DNA from 3 places in the Pseudomonas sp. GOM7 genome. Region 1 is predicted to be linked to each of the others. Evidence: riboswitches for the same ligand, from Rfam matches in the RefSeq annotation. Region 1 holds a riboswitch; each other region holds the start of a gene.
The links. A riboswitch is a leader RNA that binds a small molecule or an ion and turns the genes downstream of it on or off. The one in region 1 is predicted to bind cobalamin.
Positions count from the first base shown of each region.

Region 1 (6,374 bases):
AAGTGCGGTGCCGCCGTCTGGCAAGTTATCCACAGGGTACCCCTGAGCCTGCAGGGCGCGGAGGATATTCAGCGCAGCAGCCGGCGTATCCAAGCCGACGCCGTTGCCGATGCGGCCATCGCGGGTCGGGTAGTTGGCCAGGATCAAGCCTATTCGCTTCTGATCGTTGCTTTTGATCGCCAACTGGCACCAATTATGCGCCAGTTCGGCGACGTAGGCCATACCCGACTCATGCGCCTGATAGCACACCACGTCGCACTGGCTGCGTTCGCTGCGCCAGGCCAGCCCCTTGAAGCTGATGGCAGTGCCGATCAGCCGGCCATCCAATTCGGGCAATACCACGTGCATGGCCAGATCGCGCGAGCCCAGGCCCTGGGCGCTGGTCTGCCATTGCGCCTGGTTGTCCAGCGAGCAGATGGCCTGCAGTACCGGGATATCACGGCGGAACACCCGCGCCTGCGGCGCCTCGGGGTTGGACAGTGCGAAGCCGGTGGTGTTGATGATCAGTGCGGCGCAGGTTTCGTCCAGCCAGGCTTGTACCTGATCCAGGCAGGCCGGCTCCTTGAGGCTAGCCACGGCAATCGGCAGCGGGTTGAGGCCCTGACCAAGCAGGTGCTCGCAGAAGGTCTCGACGAAGGCGGTGTTCGCCGACTGCACATGGTTGCGGTAGAACAGCAGCGCCACAACAGGCGCAGCCGGCTGCCACTGCGCCTGCCAGTCAGCCAGCGCCGCCAGGCTACGCTGGGGGTGATAAAGACCGACACGTGGCAACGGCTGCGGCTCCTGCCAAGGGTCATCGCGGCCCAGCCAACGGCTGCCGATGCAGCGAAATAGCTGGCGGGCATTGTCCAAGCCGCCCTGGCGCAGGTACTGCCAGAGGCGCTGGCTGTCTTCTTCAGCAACGTTGCCGAGGGCATTCAGCTCCGGGTCGGGCTTGTCGTCGCCCGGCACCATGATCACCGTGGCGCCCCGCCCCCCCAGCTCCACCAGGCGCTCGACGCCATAGCGCCAATAGCTCACCCCGCCATGCACCGAGATCAGGATGACCCTGGCATGCTGCAGCACCTGTTCGACGTAGTAGTCCACCGAGGCGTTGTTGCTCAGTTGCGCCGGGCTGGCCAGGCGCAGACTGGGGTAGTCGTCCGGCAGTTGCCGGGCGGCTTCGGCCAACAGCGACAGGTGCGAATCTCCTGTGCACAGGATCACCAGTTCGGCCGGGGTCTGGCCGAGGTCGGCGATGCTGTCGGCCGGCAACTGGGCGCCGGGCTGGGTGCGCAGGAGGTGCATTTAAGCGAGCCGCAAGCTGCAAGCCGCAAGCTGCAAGTGGAAGCAAACGCTGCACGCAGTAGTGCTTACTTGCGGCTTGCAGCTCGCCACTTGCCGCTTCATCAAACCGCCGCCTTCAGCTCGGCCTCGATGGCCGCGCGGTCGAGCTGCTGGCCGATCACCACCAGGCGGCTCAAGCGTGGCTCGTCGGCCTGCCAGGCACGGTCGAAATGGCGGTCGAAGCGCTGACCGACACCCTGCACCAGCAGGCGCATGGGTTTGCCGGGGATCGCTGCGAAGCCTTTCACCCGCAGAATGCCGTATTTCGCCACTGCGTCCTTCAGCGCAGCCAACAGGCGTGCCTCCTCGGCTTCCGGTAGTTCCACGTGGAACGAGTCGAATTCCTCATGATCGTGGTCTTCGTCTTCATCGTCGTGGTGGGTGCGGCGGTTGTCGATATGCAGCTCGGTTTCGCTGTTCAGGCCCAGCAGCACGCTGATCGGCAGATCACCACCATGCGCCTCGATCACCTTCACCGCTGGCGGCAGCTCCTCGGCCACCTCGGCGCGCACGGCAGCCAGTGCCTCGGCATCGATCAGATCGGCCTTGTTGAGAATCACCAGGTCGGCGCTGGCCAGTTGGTCGGCGAACAGTTCGTGCAGCGGCGACTCATGGTCGAGGTTGGGGTCGAGCTTGCGCTGCTCGTCCACCTGATCGGGGAAGGCAGCGAAGGTACCGGCGGCAACGGCCGGGCTGTCGACCACGGTGATCACCGCATCGACCGTGCAAGCATTGCGGATTTCCGGCCAGTTGAAGGCCTGCACCAGCGGTTTTGGCAGGGCCAGGCCGCTAGTCTCGATGAGGATATGGTCGAGGTCGCCACGGCGCGCCACCAGCTCGCGCATCACCGGGAAGAACTCTTCCTGCACGGTGCAGCACAGGCAACCGTTGGCCAGCTCGAAGACGCGGCCGTTGGCCTCTTCCTCGCTGCAGCCGATGGAGCACTGCTTGAGGATCTCGCCATCGATGCCCAGCTCGCCGAACTCATTGACGATAACCGCGATGCGGCGGCCGCCGGCATTGGCCAGCAGGTGGCGCAGCAGGGTGGTCTTACCGGCACCGAGAAATCCGGTGACGATGGTGACGGGCAGTTTGGCGAGGGTTTTCATGAAGGATCCCGTGGCGTCGATAAGTTCGGCGGACGGGTACGCGCAGGCGGGCACGCAGGAGCGTGCTGGCCGCATCGGATCACCCCGTCCGAGCAGATGGCTGGTCAGTCGAGGCAGGTCTCCTGGCTCACGGCTTGCGCGGCGCGCATCCCTTCACCTTCCCGCCGGTTGGCAGTGGTCTAACGAAGGGCATAACCGTTCACAGTTGCGGGGGCAGCCAGGGCATCGACCCTGCTCCCTCTTAGCTCCCCGACCGCTGGCCGGGAAGAACCTCGAAAACAAGAAGGCTACGCAGGCCGCGACGGCCGGTCAATCGCGGTTGACCATCCGCAGGTGCCATGATGAGCTACGCCACCGCTCAAACCAAATGCCGCTCATGTTGCCAACCGCTGATCGCTCATCCACCTCACCGATACAGGTCGTCGCTGGATTGGGGTGTCGCCGTGGCTGTAGCCTGGACGAGCTACTCGACCTGCTTATCCACAGCCTGGCTCGGCATGGACTGACGGCGGACAACCTGGCGGGCCTGGCCAGCATCGCCCACAAGCGCGACGAAGCCGGCCTGCACGCCCTGGCTGAACACCTGGGACTTGAGCTGTCTTTCTTCTCGCCCGAGCAACTAAGCGCCTACCTGGCAAAGACAGGCGGCAACCCCCTCAGCCAAGCCACCACTGGCAGCCCAGCCGTAGCCGAGCCCTGCGCACTGGCGTTGGCAGCGCGCATGGGCATATCGCCCTGCCAGCTCGGCGAGAAAACCCGCAGCGCCAGCGCCACCTGTGCGCTGGCCACCTTCACCGATACGAGCATCTAGCTGTGGACTACTTCGAGAACGTGATCAAGACCTTGCTTGAGGGCGAAGGATATTGGGTGCGCCAATCCTTCAAGGTCAATCTCACCAAGGAAGAGAAAAGGGAAGTTGGCAAACACTCTATCCCTCGCCCCGAAATCGATCTACTGGCTTACAAGCCAAACGAAAACAGGTTGCTGGCCTTTGAAGCAAAGTCCTTTCTGGACTCGCCCGGCGTCAGGCTCTCATGCCTCAGCGAAAGCCATGATGTTCCTGAGGGCAAATACAAGTTATTTACCTGCGAGAATTACAGAAAGATCGTTTTTCAACGACTCAAGCAAGACCTGATTGACTGCGGAATGGGTAATGCCAGCACCGAGATCGTTTTAGGGCTTGCTGCCGGCAAGGTCTATCAGTCGAAGAACTCCGAAATCAAAGAACTGTTTTCCCGCAACGGCTGGCTGTTCTGGTCACCGGAGGACATCCGTAACAAAGTGATCGATCTCGCTAAGCGCGGCTACGAAAACGAGCCAGCCATCATCACTGCCAAAATTCTGATGCGCCAACCGTGAAAAGCCATGAACTCCTTGAGCACAATACATGACCGTCTACTTTATCGGCGCCGGCCCCGGCGACCCCGAGCTGATCACCGTCAAGGGCCAGCGGCTTATCCACAAATGCCCAGTCATCCTCTATGCAGGGTCGCTGGTTCCCGAAGCCGTGTTACAGGGCCACAGCGCCGAACAGGTGGTGAACACCGCCGAACTGAATCTGGGCGAGATCATCACACTACTGCATGAGGCCCATAAGCGCGGCCAGGACGTCGCCCGCGTGCACTCCGGCGACCCGTCGCTGTACGGCGCCATAGGCGAGCAGATTCGCGAACTGCGTGCGCTGGGTATTCCCTTCGAGATCATCCCCGGCGTCACCGCCACCGCCGCCTGTGCGGCGCTGCTGGAATCAGAGCTGACCCTGCCCGGCATCGCCCAGACCGTGATCCTCACCCGCTACGGCACCACCTCGCCCATGCCCCAGGGCGAGCAATTGCAGGATCTGGCCCAGCACCGCGCGACCCTGGCCATCCACCTGGGGGTGCGCCATCTGCCGGCCATAGTCGACGAACTGCTGCCGCACTATGGCGCCGACTGCCCCATCGCGGTTATCCACAGGGCGAGCTGGCCGGATCAGGACTGGGTGTTGGGCACACTCGCCGATATCGAGGAAAAGGTCGCCGCCAAGGACTTTCGCCGCACGGCGTTGATCCTGGTCGGGCGCGTGCTGGATCCAGGTGCCTTCGCGGAATCTGCACTGTATGACGCAGCGCATCGGCACCTCTACCGTCCCGGCACTGATTGAACCTTGGCGAGAAACCGCACAAAGCGCTGAAAACCTTTAATGGCAAGGCTTTCAGAACTTTATCAACAGGATAGGAAGCGACTTATCCAAGAACCCTGTGGATATTGGACAAGCCGGCGATCACTTTCTGTACAACTGGCTGTAAAGCCCTATTTGCAAGGGCTTCAGCCAACTGTCACGATGATATCCACAGCTTGATCCACGCCAACTGTGAGCAACTGCTCAGAGCTGTACTTCCACCCGCTTGATACCCAAGCCGCGCAGCTCGACCATCAACGCATCCAGACTGGTGAAGGTCTGCACCTGCTCGGCATCATCCACAAGAAAGAAACTGCGCCCGGCATCCTTGTTGAAGAACACGATCCATTCGCTGATATTGGCCGGGTTGACCATGACCTGGGTGTGGAACACCACGCCATCGGCCAACCGCTTGATTACGTCTTCGCGCTTCACTCGACAGTCACACTCTTGGCCAGGTTGCGCGGCTGGTCGACGTCGGTGCCCTTGAGCACCGCGACGTAGTACGACAGCAATTGCAGCGGCACGGTGTAGAGGATCGGCGCGAGCAAGTCGTGGATATGCGGCATGGCCACCACATGGGTGCCCTCGCCGTTGCTCATACCGGCCTGCTGGTCGGCGAAGACGATCAGCTCGCCGCCACGGGCCCGCACTTCCTGCAGGTTGGACTTGAGCTTTTCCAGCAGCTCGTTGTTCGGCGCCACGGTGACCACCGGCATATCGGCATCCACCAGGGCCAGCGGGCCGTGCTTGAGCTCACCGGCCGGGTAGGCCTCGGCGTGGATGTAGGAGATTTCCTTGAGCTTGAGCGCCCCTTCCATGGCCACCGGGTACTGCGCGCCACGGCCAAGGAACAGGCTGTGGTGCTTCTCGGCGAACAGCTCGGAAATCTTCTCCACGGTCTTGTCCATGGCCAGGGCTTCGCCCAGGCGGGTCGGCAGGCGGCGCAGCTCTTCCACCAGCTCGGCGCTCAGCGCCTTGTCCAGAGTGCCGTGCACCTGGCCGAGAGCCAGGGTCAGCAGCATCAGGCCGACCAGCTGGGTGGTGAAAGCCTTGGTGGAAGCCACGCCGATTTCCGGGCCGGCCTGGGTCAGCAGGCACAGGTCGGATTCGCGCACCAGCGAGCTGGTGCCAACATTGCAGATCACCAGGCTAGCCAGGTAGCCGCCCTGCCCAGGCGCCTTCTCCTTGGCGTTGCGCAGCGCGGCCAGGGTGTCGGCGGTTTCGCCGGACTGCGAGACACTGACGAACAGGGTATCCGGCTGCACCACCACCTTGCGGTAGCGGAATTCGCTGGCCACCTCGACCTGGCAGGGAATGCCGGCCAGCTCTTCCAGCCAGTAACGGGCGACCATACCGGCGTGGTAGCTGGTGCCGCAGGCGACGATCTGCACGTTCCTGACCTTGGCGAACAGCTCGGCGGCCTGCGGGCCGAAGGCCTGCACCAGCACATGATCGCTGCCCAGACGGCCTTCCAGGGTGCGCTGCACAACCTTGGGCTGCTCGTGGATTTCCTTGAGCATGAAGTGGCGGTATTCGCCCTTGTCGGCGGCCTCGGCACCTTCGTGGTACTGCACGGCTTCGCGCTGTACCAGCTGACCGGCGGCATCCCAGATCTGCACGCCGTCGCGACGGATCTCGGCGATATCGCCTTCTTCCAGGTACATGAAGCGATCGGTGACCTGGCGCAGGGCCAACTGGTCGGAAGCGAGGAAGTTCTCGCCCAAGCCCAGACCGATCACCAGCGGGCTGCCGCTGCGCGCGGCGAGCAGGCGATC
Region 1 is NZ_CP113519.1:5,398,010-5,404,383, forward strand. It holds gene cobN (cobaltochelatase subunit CobN) at 1-1,287, opposite strand, end outside; gene cobW (cobalamin biosynthesis protein CobW) at 1,389-2,435, opposite strand; cobalamin riboswitch at 2,531-2,725, opposite strand; gene OU800_RS23980 (cobalamin biosynthesis protein) at 2,812-3,246, shown strand; gene OU800_RS23985 (hypothetical protein) at 3,249-3,794, shown strand; gene cobM (precorrin-4 C(11)-methyltransferase) at 3,823-4,578, shown strand; gene OU800_RS23995 (hypothetical protein) at 4,801-5,031, opposite strand; gene glmS (glutamine--fructose-6-phosphate transaminase (isomerizing)) at 5,028-6,374, opposite strand, start outside.

Region 2 (6,374 bases), 2.3 Mb from region 1:
TCGCCCGAGCAGTGCATAGGTCAGCGCCACCAGACGCGCCGGCAGATAATTGAGGGCATCGTCGATCTTCGCCGCGGCCCAGCCGAAGCGCTCGAAGCGCTCGTTGCGATAGCCCCACATGGCGTCCAGGGTATTGCTCAAGCGGTACAGCACCACCCCCGGTGCGCCAGCGGCGACGAACCAGAACAAGGCGGCGAACACCGCATCGGAGCCGTTTTCCAATACCGACTCGGTGCCGGCACGAGCCACGCCGGAGGCATCCAGCTCGGCAGTGTTGCGGCTGACCATCCAGCCGACACGCTCGCGCGCCAGCGGCAGATCGCCCAGGCGCAGCGCCTGGGCCACCGGCTGCGCGTGTTCGTACAGGCTGCGCAGCCCCAGGGCGAAGTACAGGGCGAGAATCTCCACCGCCCAGCTCAGCGAGCTGACCTGAGTCAGCAGCCAGGTCAGCAGGGTCAGCGGCAGCACGGCCAGGCACCAGGCGCTCACGCCATGGCTGCGCCAGCCGCCGCCAGCCGGGTTGAAGCGCTGCTCCAGGCGCTCGGCCAGACGCCCGAAGGCCACCAGCGGGTGGCCACGCCTGGGCTCACCCAGGGCGGCATCCAGGGCCACACCGGCACAGGTGATCAGCGCCAGACTCATCGCTCACTCACTCCGTACGCCCCAACGGTTCTCGAACAGCAAATCGGCCAGCGGCCTGGGCGTGGCCCAGCCCTCCTCTACCAGCATCGGTTTCTGGTAGAAGGCATGCACCGGCCCCAGGCAGAGCAAGGCCACCGGCTTGCTGCCAGGCGGCATGCCCAGCAGCGCGGCCAGTGCCTCGGGATCGAACAGCGACACCCAGCCCAGCCCCAGGCCTTCGGCGCGCGCCGCCAGCCACAGGTTCTGGATGGCGCAGGCCACCGAGGCCATGTCCATTTCCGGCAGGGTGCGCCGGCCGAAGACATGGGCTTCGCGACCATCCATCAGCGCCACGGCGAGCAGTTCGGCGCAGTCGCGAATGCCCTCGACCTTGAGCTGCATGAATTCGTCACTGCGCTCGCCCAGAGCCTCGGCGGTTTGCACCCGCTCGGCCTCCACCAGGGCATGGATCTCTTCACGCAGGTGGCGATCGCTGATGCGCATGAAGCGCCAGGGCTGCATCAGCCCCACACTGGGGGCGTGATGCGCGGCCTCCAGCAGGCGCGCCAGCACCTCGGCGGGCACCTGCCCTCCAGCGAAGTGGCGCATATCGCGGCGTTCGGCGATGGCGCGGTACACCGCCGCGCGTTCCTCGGGCGAGAAGGCCTGATCGGTCATGGCTGTAACAGCGCGGCGGCTGCCTCCGGGTTCGACGGTAGGTAGAAATGGATATAGCTGGCGGTCAGCCGCCCCAGGCGATACACCGCCTCAGCCACCGGCTTGCCATTCGGGCATCGGCCCAGGGCAAGGGGCGCCAGGGAACTTTCCAGCCGCGAATGATGATAGCTGTGCCCGCGCAGCTTGCCTTCCGGCAGCGTCACTTCCTGCAACGCCAGGGCGGTCAGCCGGGGCTGCAGCGCCGCGCTGCCGCTGAGCAGACCGAGCATCCGGCCGCTGGCGCCCTGCTTGTCGCGCAGTTCATCGAGCAGGTAGAGCATGCCGCCGCATTCCGCCAGCAATGGCTTACCGGCCTGGTGATGGGCGCGGATCGCCTCGGCCATGGCCTGGTTGCCTTCCAGCTCGGCCAGGTACAACTCGGGGTAGCCACCGGGCAGGTAGAGGCTGTCCACGGCCGGCAGCCCGCTGTCGGCCAGCGGCGAGAAGTAATGCAGTTCGGCGCCGAGGGCCTGCAGCAGATCGAGATTGGCCTGATAGAGGAAGGCGAAGGCGGCATCGCGCGCCACCCCGATCCGCACCCCGGCCAGCAGCGCGGCCGGCTCATCCAGGCGCGGCGCGGCAAAACGCACCGGAGCCGGCAGATCGACATCGGCGCTGGCCGCAAGGGCATCGGCGGCGGCGTCCAGGCGGGCATCCAGGTCGGCCAGCTCGGCCGCCTGCACCAACCCCAGGTGGCGGCTGGGCAGCTCCACCGCGGCGCTGCGTGGCAATGCACCGAACCAGCGGATGCTGGCAGGCAAGGCATCGCGCAGGATATCGCCATGGCGGCTGCTGGCCACCCGGTTGCCGAGCACCCCGGCAAAGGGCAGATCGGGCTGGAAGGTGGCCAGACCATGGGCCAGGGCGCCGAAGGTCTGAGCCATGGCCGCGCCGTCGATCACCCCCAGCACCGGCACGCCGAAGTGCCGCGCCAGGTCGGCCGCCGAGGGCTTGCCGTCGAACAGGCCCATCACGCCTTCGATGAGGATGAGGTCGGCCTCGCCGGCCGCCTGCCACAACAGGCGTCGGCTCTCCGCCTCACCGACCATGGCCAGGTCGAGCTGGTACACCGGCGCGCCGCTGGCGCGGGCGTGGATCATCGGGTCGAGAAAGTCCGGGCCGCACTTGAACACCCGCACCCGTCGCCCCTGGCGCCTGTGCAGGCGCGCCAGAGCGGCGGTCACGGTGGTCTTGCCCTGGCCGGACGCCGGCGCGGCGATCAACAGGGCCGGGCAGTGACGCGCACTCATCAGTATTCGATACCCTTCTGCGCCTTCACCCCAGCCTTGAACGCATGCTTGACCAGGCTCATGTCGGTCACCGTGTCGGCTGCCTCGATCATGCCCGGCAAGGCGCCGCGCCCGGTCACCACCACATGCTGCAACAGCGGCCGCGCCTCGATATCGGCCAGCACCGCGTCCAGTTCCAGGTAACCGTGTTTGAGGGCGATGTTCAGCTCGTCGAGCACCACCAGGCCGATGGCCTCATCGTTCAGTAGCTCACGGGCCACGGCCCAGGCCTGCTGCGCCTTGGCGATATCGCGCTGGCGATCCTGGGTTTCCCAGGTGAAGCCCTCGCCCATCACGTGGTAGCTGACCTCTTCGGGAAAACGCCGGAAGAAGGCCTCTTCGCCAGTGCTGGCCGCGCCCTTGATGAACTGCACCACGCCGACTTTGAGGCCATGGCCGAGGGCGCGCGCGACCATGCCGAAGGCACTGCTGCTCTTGCCCTTGCCGTTGCCGCTGTGCACCAGCAGCAGGCCGTATTCGTCCTGGGCCTGGGCGATCTTCTCGTCGATCAGGGCTTTCTTGCGCTGCATGCGCGCCTTGTGGCGGGCATCGCGTTCGGCCGACTCGCTCATGCTGTGCTCCTCGAGGTCAGGCGCCCGCCTCGCCCCAGCCGAACGAAGGGCGGCGCGGCGAGGAAAAGATCAGGAAAGCTGGCAAGGGCGAACACTCCATCACTGATCCGGGCATTTCATGGCTGGCAGCAGACGGAGGCAAAAGCACGAATGCCCCGCACAGGCAGGGGCACAAGCCGGTCAACGCCCTCCGCGATGCCGTGAAACTGCGACAGGCCGGTCTCCGGGCTCGTGAGCGAGGCCAATGGCTCGGCGCCGCGCCTTCCCGTGCCTAGCACAGTGGCCTGATGCGGCGTGCGACTCACCTACCGTTGCGGGGGCAGCGCCGGCTTGCGTACCGGCTTCCCTGTTTCACCCCGGCGCCATCATCGATGACGGCGCGGGGCACCTGAAGCAAGGCGCGCAGGTTAGAGGCAGCGCGCCCCGTGCGTCAACGCTCGGTTCAGTGCGCCGCATCCGGGCGCGCACGTGGCCCCGGCAGGATGCCGTTGTGCATGTTGCTGGAAAGCAGGCGGAAGCTGGTGATACCGGCGATTTCATGGCCGCGATCACTCAGGGTGTTGACCACCTGATCGATCAACGCCACCACCAGCATACCGACCAGGCCACCGCCGTTGTTCTGCTGCTGTTCGGCACTGCTGGCACGCGCAGTGCCTTCCCAGAGCAGCTTGCCGTTGCGCAGATCCACCAGCTTGGCCGTGGCGGTCACCGCCACCTCACTGGTGATGACCTTGTAGCTGCTGCCGTATTCGGTGACATCCAGATACAGCACACTGTCGGCGCCGAAGATCTCACGCAGCTTCTGCGGCGAGGCCTGGCGGATCTCCTCGGCATTCATCAGGCCGTTCTGCTTGAAGGTTTCGTCCACCACCGCCACCGGCATCACGTAGTAACCGGCTTCGCTCAGCGGCAGGGTAACCTGCGAATAGAAGCTGTAGGAGGCCTTGACGTCCGGCGACTGGTTCACCGGCGGCAGCACCAGGATCGACGCCGGCTTGCTCTCCAGGAAAGCGCTGTAGTCGTAGGCCTTGGGCGCCGCGCAGCCGCCGAGGATAGCCAGGCAGGCCAGCAGCGCGGCGGTTTTCAGAGCAGCGAGGGAAAAGATCGTCTTCATTGGTCGAATTTCCGCATCAGAAAGTCCATGTAAGTGGCGGACTCGGGGTACAGCGCCTTCTCGGTCTCGAACTCCTGGCGCACCTGGTCGAGCTTGCCGACATCGGCATAGAGCATGCCCAGATGGGCATGGAAGCCCGGCGGCAGTGTGCGGTCGGCAGCGCGCGCTTTTTGCACGCTGGCTTCCAGCGCGGCGATCTGCTCCTCGGTGCTGCTCTGGTTGTCGAAGCGTTGGTAGACCTGCTGCTGGTAACCATCCCAGTAATACAGGGGCTGCGGGCCACTGGCACAGCCACCCAGCACGCCGAGTACTAACATCCCGGAGAAAACGGCCAATCTGCGTGCGATTGTCATGCTTGCTAAGTTCCTTTTACTTGGTTGGATTCCATGCGCCGGTGTCGACGCCATTGACCAGTTTGTTCACCGCCTCGCGGATGGCCAGGTCGAGCACCTTGCCATTGAGGGTGGAGTCGTAGCTGGCGGTACCGCCGAAACCGACGATCTCGCGGTTGGACAGGCTGTATTCACCCGCGCCCTGGGAGGAGAACACCACTTCGGAGGTCTTCACGTCGACGATGTTGAGGTTGACCTTGGCGTAGGCGATCTGCTGCTTGCCACGGCCGAGAATGCCGAACAACTGGTGATCGCCGACTTCCTTGCGGCCGAACTCGGTGACATCACCGGTGACCACGTAGTTGGCGCCACGTACCTGCTGCGCCTGCTTGGAAAAACCGGATTCCTGCTGCAGCTCGGCCAGGTTGTCGCGGTCGAGCACATTGAAGCGGTTGGACTGTTGCAGGTGAGTGATCAGGATGGTCTTGGCCTGCCCACCGAGACGGTCGACGCTGTCAGTGAAGATACCGCGCATGTAGCTGGAGCGATTGTCGAACTTGCCGACGGAAATCGGGCTGCGAGGCCCGGCGTAGGACACCTGGGCGGTATTCACCTTGGCGACCTCCAGGGTACGCGACTGCTCCGTGGCGCAACCGCCGAGCAACATCAGCAGCGCCGCAAAGCTGCCGATAAGGGGCTTGTTCATACGAACCTCATGCAAAGAAAAACGGCCTTTTCGGCGAATGCCGACTGACCAGGGCTGGCGAAGGGAAAAGGGTTGAGAGTGTGTTGGAACGAGGGCATGCAACATCGAGTCTTCCATGGCTGGGGGCTTACGACGAAACCCAGGGGAGTGCATCCTGCAAGCGCAGCGATTCTAAACAGGCGGCAGGCACTTTGCCAGCATCTCATATGACGCAGTTCACGAAATCGATCAGATGCCCGCGATGGCCTGCCCGGCCAGGCCAGGCCCGATGCCGCGATGGCACGATGCAGCAACAGACCCTAAACTGTTTCACGACACGCATCTGGTTGCAGATCGCCCCAAGGGCGAACAGAGCACGATTTATCTCAGGAGCGTGAAGCCCATGCCGTCCCCCGATACACCCGAATCGCGGCCACGCCCTTTCGCCCAGGTCTGCCTGCCGCTGTTACGCCTGGCCTGCGCCCAGACCGGCGCAGACAGCGTCCTGCTCCTCGAAGGGCCGCCCGCTCAAGAGCGGATCAGCGCCTGCGTCGGCCAGGCCGTTGACGGCAATATCCGCCTGAGCCTCGATGCCTGGCCAGCTACCAGACGCAACCTCGCTCTCAGCGAGCTGCCAGCAGCCTCCGACTGGCATTCACTGCAAATCGCACACGGGCTGCGGAGCCTTACCCTACTTCCGCTGCTGGGTGACCAGGCCCTGCTTTGTCTGCTCCATCGCCAACCACCCCGCAATCTGGACGACGCCTGCCTGGCGGATCTCCAGGCCAGCCTGGAAAATCTGCTGGCGCAGAGCCTGGAGCTGCACAGCTTGCGCCTGAGTGAACAGCGCATGAGCCTGGCCATCGACGGCAGCGACACAGGCATCTGGGATCGCGACCTGCGCAGCGGCAGGATTCACTACTCGACGCGCTGGAAGGCCCTGCTCGGCTACGCGGACGACGAGATCGGCGACGACATCCAGGACAGCTATGCCCGCGTCCACCCCGAAGACCTGCCGGGCGTGCAACACGCCATCGCCGATCA
Region 2 is NZ_CP113519.1:2,245,614-2,251,987, reverse strand. It holds gene cbiB (adenosylcobinamide-phosphate synthase CbiB) at 1-642, opposite strand, end outside; gene bluB (5,6-dimethylbenzimidazole synthase) at 646-1,299, opposite strand; gene OU800_RS10270 (cobyrinate a,c-diamide synthase) at 1,296-2,588, opposite strand; gene cobO (cob(I)yrinic acid a,c-diamide adenosyltransferase) at 2,588-3,199, opposite strand; cobalamin riboswitch at 3,397-3,606, opposite strand; gene OU800_RS10260 (DUF799 domain-containing protein) at 3,642-4,313, opposite strand; gene OU800_RS10255 (DUF4810 domain-containing protein) at 4,310-4,630, opposite strand; gene OU800_RS10250 (CsgG/HfaB family protein) at 4,683-5,351, opposite strand; gene OU800_RS10245 (sensor domain-containing diguanylate cyclase) at 5,734-6,374, shown strand, end outside.
Region 2: linked by a shared signal. The riboswitch ahead of cobO (cob(I)yrinic acid a,c-diamide adenosyltransferase) and the one ahead of cobW (cobalamin biosynthesis protein CobW) in region 1 are both predicted to bind cobalamin.

Region 3 (6,374 bases), 810 kb from region 1:
GAGCCGCTGCAGATCGGCAAGGCCGTAGTACGCCGCCAGGGCCAGGGCGTCGCCCTGCTGGCCTTCGGCGTGCAACTGGCCGAAGCCCTGCGCGTCGGGGAAACCCTGGATGCCACGGTGGTCGACATGCGCTTCGTCAAACCCCTGGACGAAGCCCTGCTGCGCGAACTGGCAGGCAACCACGCGCTGCTGGTGACCCTCGAAGAAAACAGCATCATGGGTGGCGCCGGCAGTGCGGTTGGCGAATTCTTCGCCGCCGAGAACCGCCAGGTACCGCTGCTGCACCTCGGCCTGCCGGACTACTACGTCGAGCACGCCAAGCCGAGCCAGATGCTTGCCGAATGCGGCCTCGACGAAGCCGGTATCGAACGTGCGGTACGCGAGCGCCTGAAACAGCTCCAGCCCTGACCTGACGCACCGCCCGGCCCAGTTATTGCTAGGGTCTGTTGCCGTTTCGACGCGAGCCGCGTTGCTGCGTCAACGGCAACAGACCCTAATACTTGGCCTAGACTCCCTGCACAAGAATCTCCAATCAGCAGGGGACAGGGGCGCATCATGCAACTACGCAGTGATGGGATGGATTTCACCGGGCACGAGCGACGCTGGCTGCCCTGGTTCGGCAAGACCGGCAAACTGGCCATGCGCTGGTCTTGTCTGCTCAACTCCGGGCAGGTCGAGCGGGTCGAGAAGACCTTCGCGGGGCTGGCCCGCACCCGAGTCGATCTGCTGACCAATTGGGCCAGCCAGCACTGGCAGGCACTGGAACTCATCGCCGCCGGCCTGCAGCAGGCCTGGCCACTCTCCAGCAACACCGATCTGAAACGTCTGCACCAGCATCTGCCGGAAGTCTCCGAGCTGTTCGTGGTCGATGCCAGCGGCCTGATCATCGCCTCCACCCATGCCCCTCGAATCGGCCAGCGTCACGATGCCAAGGCCCTGGCAGCAGGCCTGGCCGGGCAGTTCCTGCATGGCCCCTATGTCGACCCGCTGACCCTGCAACTGGGGGCCACCACCTCGAAGTTCCACGATGCCGTGACCCTGATGTTCCATCAGCCTCTGCACCAGGCCGGCAAGGCGCTCGGCTGCCTGTGCGCGCGCATCCCCAACGACGTGCTCAGCGATCTGATCCAGCGCGAGGCCGGTCACGTCTACCGCGACTCCGGCGATAACTACCTGTTCATGGTCAAAAGTGTGCACGATCCGCAGATCGTGCCAGGCACCGCCCTGTCCCGCTCGCGCTTCGAGGACGACACCTTCACCGGCGGCGACAACCTGAAACAGGGCGTGAAAACCCCCTTCGGCACCGTTAAGGTGCAGCATCACACCGAGTTCGAGCTGCGCTTCACCGACCCTTCCAGCGGCCAGTTGCATCCAGGGGTGCGGGAAACCATCCGCAAGGGGCACAACCTGTTCGCCCTGTACCCGGGCTACCCGGACTATCGCTACGTGCCGGTGATCGGTGCCGGCCTGACCTTGCAGATGCCCGGCTCCCCGGACACCTGGGGGCTGATGTGCGAAGGCGACCTGGAAGAGGTCTACCGCCAGCGCAGTCTCGGTTACAGGCTGACCAGCCACCTGCTGTTCGGCCTGCTGGCATTGGGCCTGCTGAACTGGCAATTACCACGCCTGCTGCCAACCCATGCCAACGCGCTGAGCATCACTGCCAGCGCCCTGCTGCTGCTCGTTTACTGGGCCTTCAGCCTGCGCCCACGCATACGCCAGCTCCAGGCGCTATCGGACTTCTTCCTGGAAACCGCCGAGTGCGGGGCGCCGCTGAGCAACCGCCTGCAACTGCAGCGTTTCAGCAGTGACGAGGCTGGCGCGCTGGCCGGCTGGGTCAATAGTTTCGTCGACAAGATGGACAACACCATGCAGGGCATTCTCAGCGCCGGGGCGGCCCTGCAGCAGAGTTCCAGCGACCTCAGCCGCATTTCCAGCAGTGCCAGCCAGTGTGCTGGCGAGGGACAGACGGCGGCGGTATCCACGGCCCGCGCGATGGTGGAGGTCAACCACAGCATCGGCGAAGCCACCGCCTACATAGTCGACAGCGAACGCGCCTCGCAACAGGCCCTGGCCATGACCCGCCAGGGCAGCGTGGCGGTCAAGCACAACGCCGAGGAAGTCAGCCAGTTGGCCGAGCGCATCAAGCAGTCCAGCCAGACCCTGCAAGCCCTGAACCAGCAGACCGAGGCCATCCAGCACATCAGCGAGGCCATTCACGCCATCGCCGACCAGACCAACCTGCTAGCGCTCAACGCCGCCATCGAGGCGGCACGCGCAGGCGACAGCGGACGCGGCTTCGCTGTGGTCGCCGATGAGGTGCGCAACCTGGCCAGGCGCACCTCGCAAGCGACCGAGGAGATCACCACCACATTGGCCAGCGTGCGCCAGCAGACGTTGGAGAGCATGCACAGCATGCACAGTTGCCAGGAAGCGGCGCAGCGCAGTGTGGCCCGCTCGGATGAGGCCACAGCAGCCCTGCAACGCATCCAGCATGACGTGGAGGCCATGCAAGACCGCCTCGCCAAGCTCAGCCAGAGCATGCAATCGCAACTGACCCAGGTGCATGCGGTCAACGAACAGGCCCAGGCCATCACTGGTGCCGCCGAGCGCAGTAGCCAGAGTGCCGAGGAGATCCTCCAGGCCGCTCAGGCACTGGCGCAACTGGTGCTGGATCTGCACAGGACGGCCAGTCGCCTCAGCCAGCAGGAGCCCACGACGAAGCCACGCGAGCTGCGCCACGAAAAGCAAGCGATGCCGCCCACGCCGACAAACCGCCCAAGCATGAACCCCGCTCATCGCTGAGTGAGCGGAGCTTGCTTGTCATTCCCACGGGCGCGCACTAAGGTGCGCGCACTTCATGTTCCGCCAGGGTGCGCTGCGCAAGCGGCGTTAAACGGGAAGTCGGTGCAATCCCGACGCTGCCCCCGCAACGGTAATCGACGGTAGCCGCAAGGCTGCAACGGCATCCAACAGCCACTGGGGCATCCTGGGAAGGCGGATGCCGGTCGAGAGCCCGGAGACCGGCCCTGACGGTGTGACTGCTGTTGCGGAGGGCGACAGGGTCGAGCGCCGCCCTGTCCGCGCTTGCGCCTGCCCCCTCGAACGTCTGCCGACCTTTGAGGAAAAACCATGAAACTGTCCCGCCTGGCCCTGGCCATCGCCCTTGTGCCCACGCTGTCACAGGCCGCCGAACCCTATGTGACCGAGCCGCTGGTGGTCACCTCCGGCCGCCAGGCCGAACCCCAGGCCCAGGCGACGGCGGCCACCAGCGTGTTCACGCGTGAGGATATCGAGCGTTTGCAGGCGCGCAGCGTGCCGCAGTTGCTCAGCCGCGTGCCCGGCGTGCAGGTTGGTAGCTCCGGCGGGGTGATTTCCTACTCCGTGCGCGGCACCAGTACCGCACAGACCCTGGTGCTGATCGACGGCCAACGCGTTGCCTCCGCTAGCAGTGGCATCGCCCGCCTGGACTACCTGAACATCGATAACGTGGAGCGCTTGGAAGTGACGCGCGGGCCGCGCTCATCCCTGTATGGCGCCGACGCCATTGGCGGGGTGATCCAGATTTTCACCCGCCGTGGCGAGGCAGGCCTGCAGCCACAGGTGCGCCTGGCGCTCGGCAGCCATCGTACCTTCCAGCGCAGCGTGACGCTGGCAGGCGGCGACGCGCGCACCACCTTCAACCTCGGTGGCAGCCTGGACGAAAGCCACGGCTGGGATCGCACCAGCGACGACGTCGGCGCCGACAGCGACCATGACGGCCTGCGCAACAAGGCCGTACATCTGAATCTGGATCATCGCTTCAGCGACGCCTGGCAAGCCGGGCTGAACCTGAACGACCAACGCGGCGACAGTGAATACGACGACGCTTACAGCTTCGCCCCCGGCCAGCCCCACGACGAGTTCCGCCTGAGCAGTTACAGCGGCTATCTGGATGGCCAGCTCAGCGATAGCTGGAACAGCCGTCTCGAACTGGGCCGCAGCTTCGACCGCAACAAGGCGCTGGGCGCGGCGGATAGCTGGAACAATGGCACGCTGGAAACCACACGCCACTCGGCGAGCTGGATCAATCGCCTGCAACTGGACGCCGCCAACCAACTGACCCTGGGCAGCGACTGGTACGAGGATCGGGTCGATGGCAGCACGGCATTTGCCGAAGACCAACGCGACAATCATGCCCTCTTCGCCCAGCACAGCTTCAAGGGCGAGCACTTCGGCACCGAACTGGGCCTGCGCCACGACGACAACCAGCGCTACGGCAGCCAGAATAGCTGGAATGCCGCGCTCAGCCTGCCCGTTGGCGACAGGCAGAGCTGGATCCTCAGCTATGCCGAGGGTTTTCGCGCGCCCACTTTCAGCGACCTCTACTACCCAGGTGCCGGCAACCCGAACCTGCAAGCGGAGACCTCGAAAACCTATGAGCTGCAATGGCGCGCCGACGCCTCCGGCACGCAGTTGAGCACGTCCCTGTATCGCACCGACATCGACGACATGATCGCCTGGGACAGCAACGCCAACCAGCCAGAGAACATCGCCAGGGCGCGCATCGATGGCTTCGAGGCCAGCGTTGCCCGCAACCTGCTGGGCTGGCGCGCCAACCTCGGCCTGAGCCTGATCGACCCGCGCGACCGCAGCAACGGCCATACCCTTGCCTACCGCGCACGGCGTACCCTGAGCCTGGATCTCGACCGGCAGTTCGGTGCTTTCACCGTAGGCGGCTCCTGGCGCGCGGTGAGCCAACGCTACGATGACGCCGCCAATACCCGCCAACTCTCCGGCTATGGCGTACTCGACCTGCGCAGCAGTTGGCAGAGCACGCCCGAACTGCGCTGGGATCTGAAGCTGGACAATGTGTTGGATCGTCGCTACGCCCTGAGCAACTACATGCGACCGACCAGCGCGCTGGACTTCGTGGGCGAGCCACGCCCCTACCGAGATGCCGGCCGCACCGCGCTGCTGGCGGTGACCTGGACGCCAGCGCTGTAGATTCGATGTGGATGGGGTTAGTTGCAGTTTTGGAGTGGACTGCTTGTTTGATACCGGACTGGCAAGTTTGTGTGATCTTGTTGGCTTGCGTTGGTGTTCTGGACTCCGCTTCGGGTGTTTTCAGATATCCCGGGTTTCGCCCCCTCGGGCGACTCACTTTTCTTTGAACTGCGCAAAGAAAAGTAAGCAAAAGAAACGCACCCCCGCCATCTGGGTCTCGCTGCGCTCGACTTCCCTCACTCCGGCATCGCTCCGGGGTCGGCGTACATGGGCCGTCCCTGGCCCATTACGCGGGGCCGCCATCGGTATCTCGCAGCATCCATGCCGCTCGCCCCCTACGTTCGGCCTCCTGAAGGGGGAGTTAGCGCGCCTGAACGTACACTGGCTCCGGGCATGCCCGGCGTGTTCTGGTAACAGCGAAGTCACGACGTGGCCGTCGGTTAAACCAAAACTTTCATTCGCGTGATTTCATCCGCATGGATAGCTTGCCGGCTTTCAGCCGGCATTCGGGTCAGCCCTAAGGCTGACCTCATGCTCAAGCACTCAGAGCCCTTGGGAATAACCGCACGTTCAGGCGCGTGCAGAGCCCGCCCAGGAGGGCGAACGGAATCGCCGTGGAAGAGGTTGAGCGGCATGGATGTCGCGACGACTGCATGGATGCAGGAGGTAGAGCGACGCAGGATGCCAAAGCCGAGAGCCGCGATGGGCCAAGGATGGCCCACCGCGGCGGGCCTCTGGAGCGGTGATGGAGTGAGCGAACCCTCGCGCAGCAGGGCGGGGGCGCCTAGCTCGGATGATCGGGCGGAGGGTTTTGGTTACTTTTGCTCGTCAAAAGTGACTCGCCCGGGAGGGCGAAACCAGAAACATCAACAAAAACGCGGCAATTCGGAACAGGCACAAGAACAACCAACACCGTATTACCAAGCCAGCCCCTGCAAAGAACTACTGCCCAACGCAACTCCACCAGGACGACACCATGGGCGAGGCTCCAGGCACGAGCCGTCGCTGGCCTGAACAAACTCAACGCGCCACAGCAAGCCGCTCACACAACGCCTCGATAGCCCCGAGCATCTGCCCGCTCGGCCGCTCCAGTCCCTTGTCCGGCACCGTCCAGACCTGCCCCAGACGCACGGCATGGATCTGCGGCCAGGCCTGCCAGGTACTCAGCTCGGCGTCGCTGCCGCCAAGGATCACATCGGGATCTCGCGCCAGCACCGCCTCCACACTGACTTGCGGCGCCGGCTGCGGCAGATCGTCGAACAGGTTGCGCGCACCGCACACCGCCAATGCCTCACCGATCAACTGGTTGCCGCCAATGGTGTACAGCGGCTGGTGCCAAACCTGATAGAACACACCGAGCGGACGCTCGCGTCGATAACGTGCACGCA
Region 3 is NZ_CP113519.1:780,007-786,380, reverse strand. It holds gene dxs (1-deoxy-D-xylulose-5-phosphate synthase) at 1-408, shown strand, start outside; gene OU800_RS03595 (methyl-accepting chemotaxis protein) at 556-2,805, shown strand; cobalamin riboswitch at 2,855-3,046, shown strand; gene OU800_RS03590 (TonB-dependent receptor domain-containing protein) at 3,133-4,986, shown strand; gene OU800_RS03585 (cobalamin-binding protein) at 6,007-6,374, opposite strand, start outside.
Region 3: linked by a shared signal. The riboswitch ahead of OU800_RS03590 (TonB-dependent receptor domain-containing protein) and the one ahead of cobW (cobalamin biosynthesis protein CobW) in region 1 are both predicted to bind cobalamin.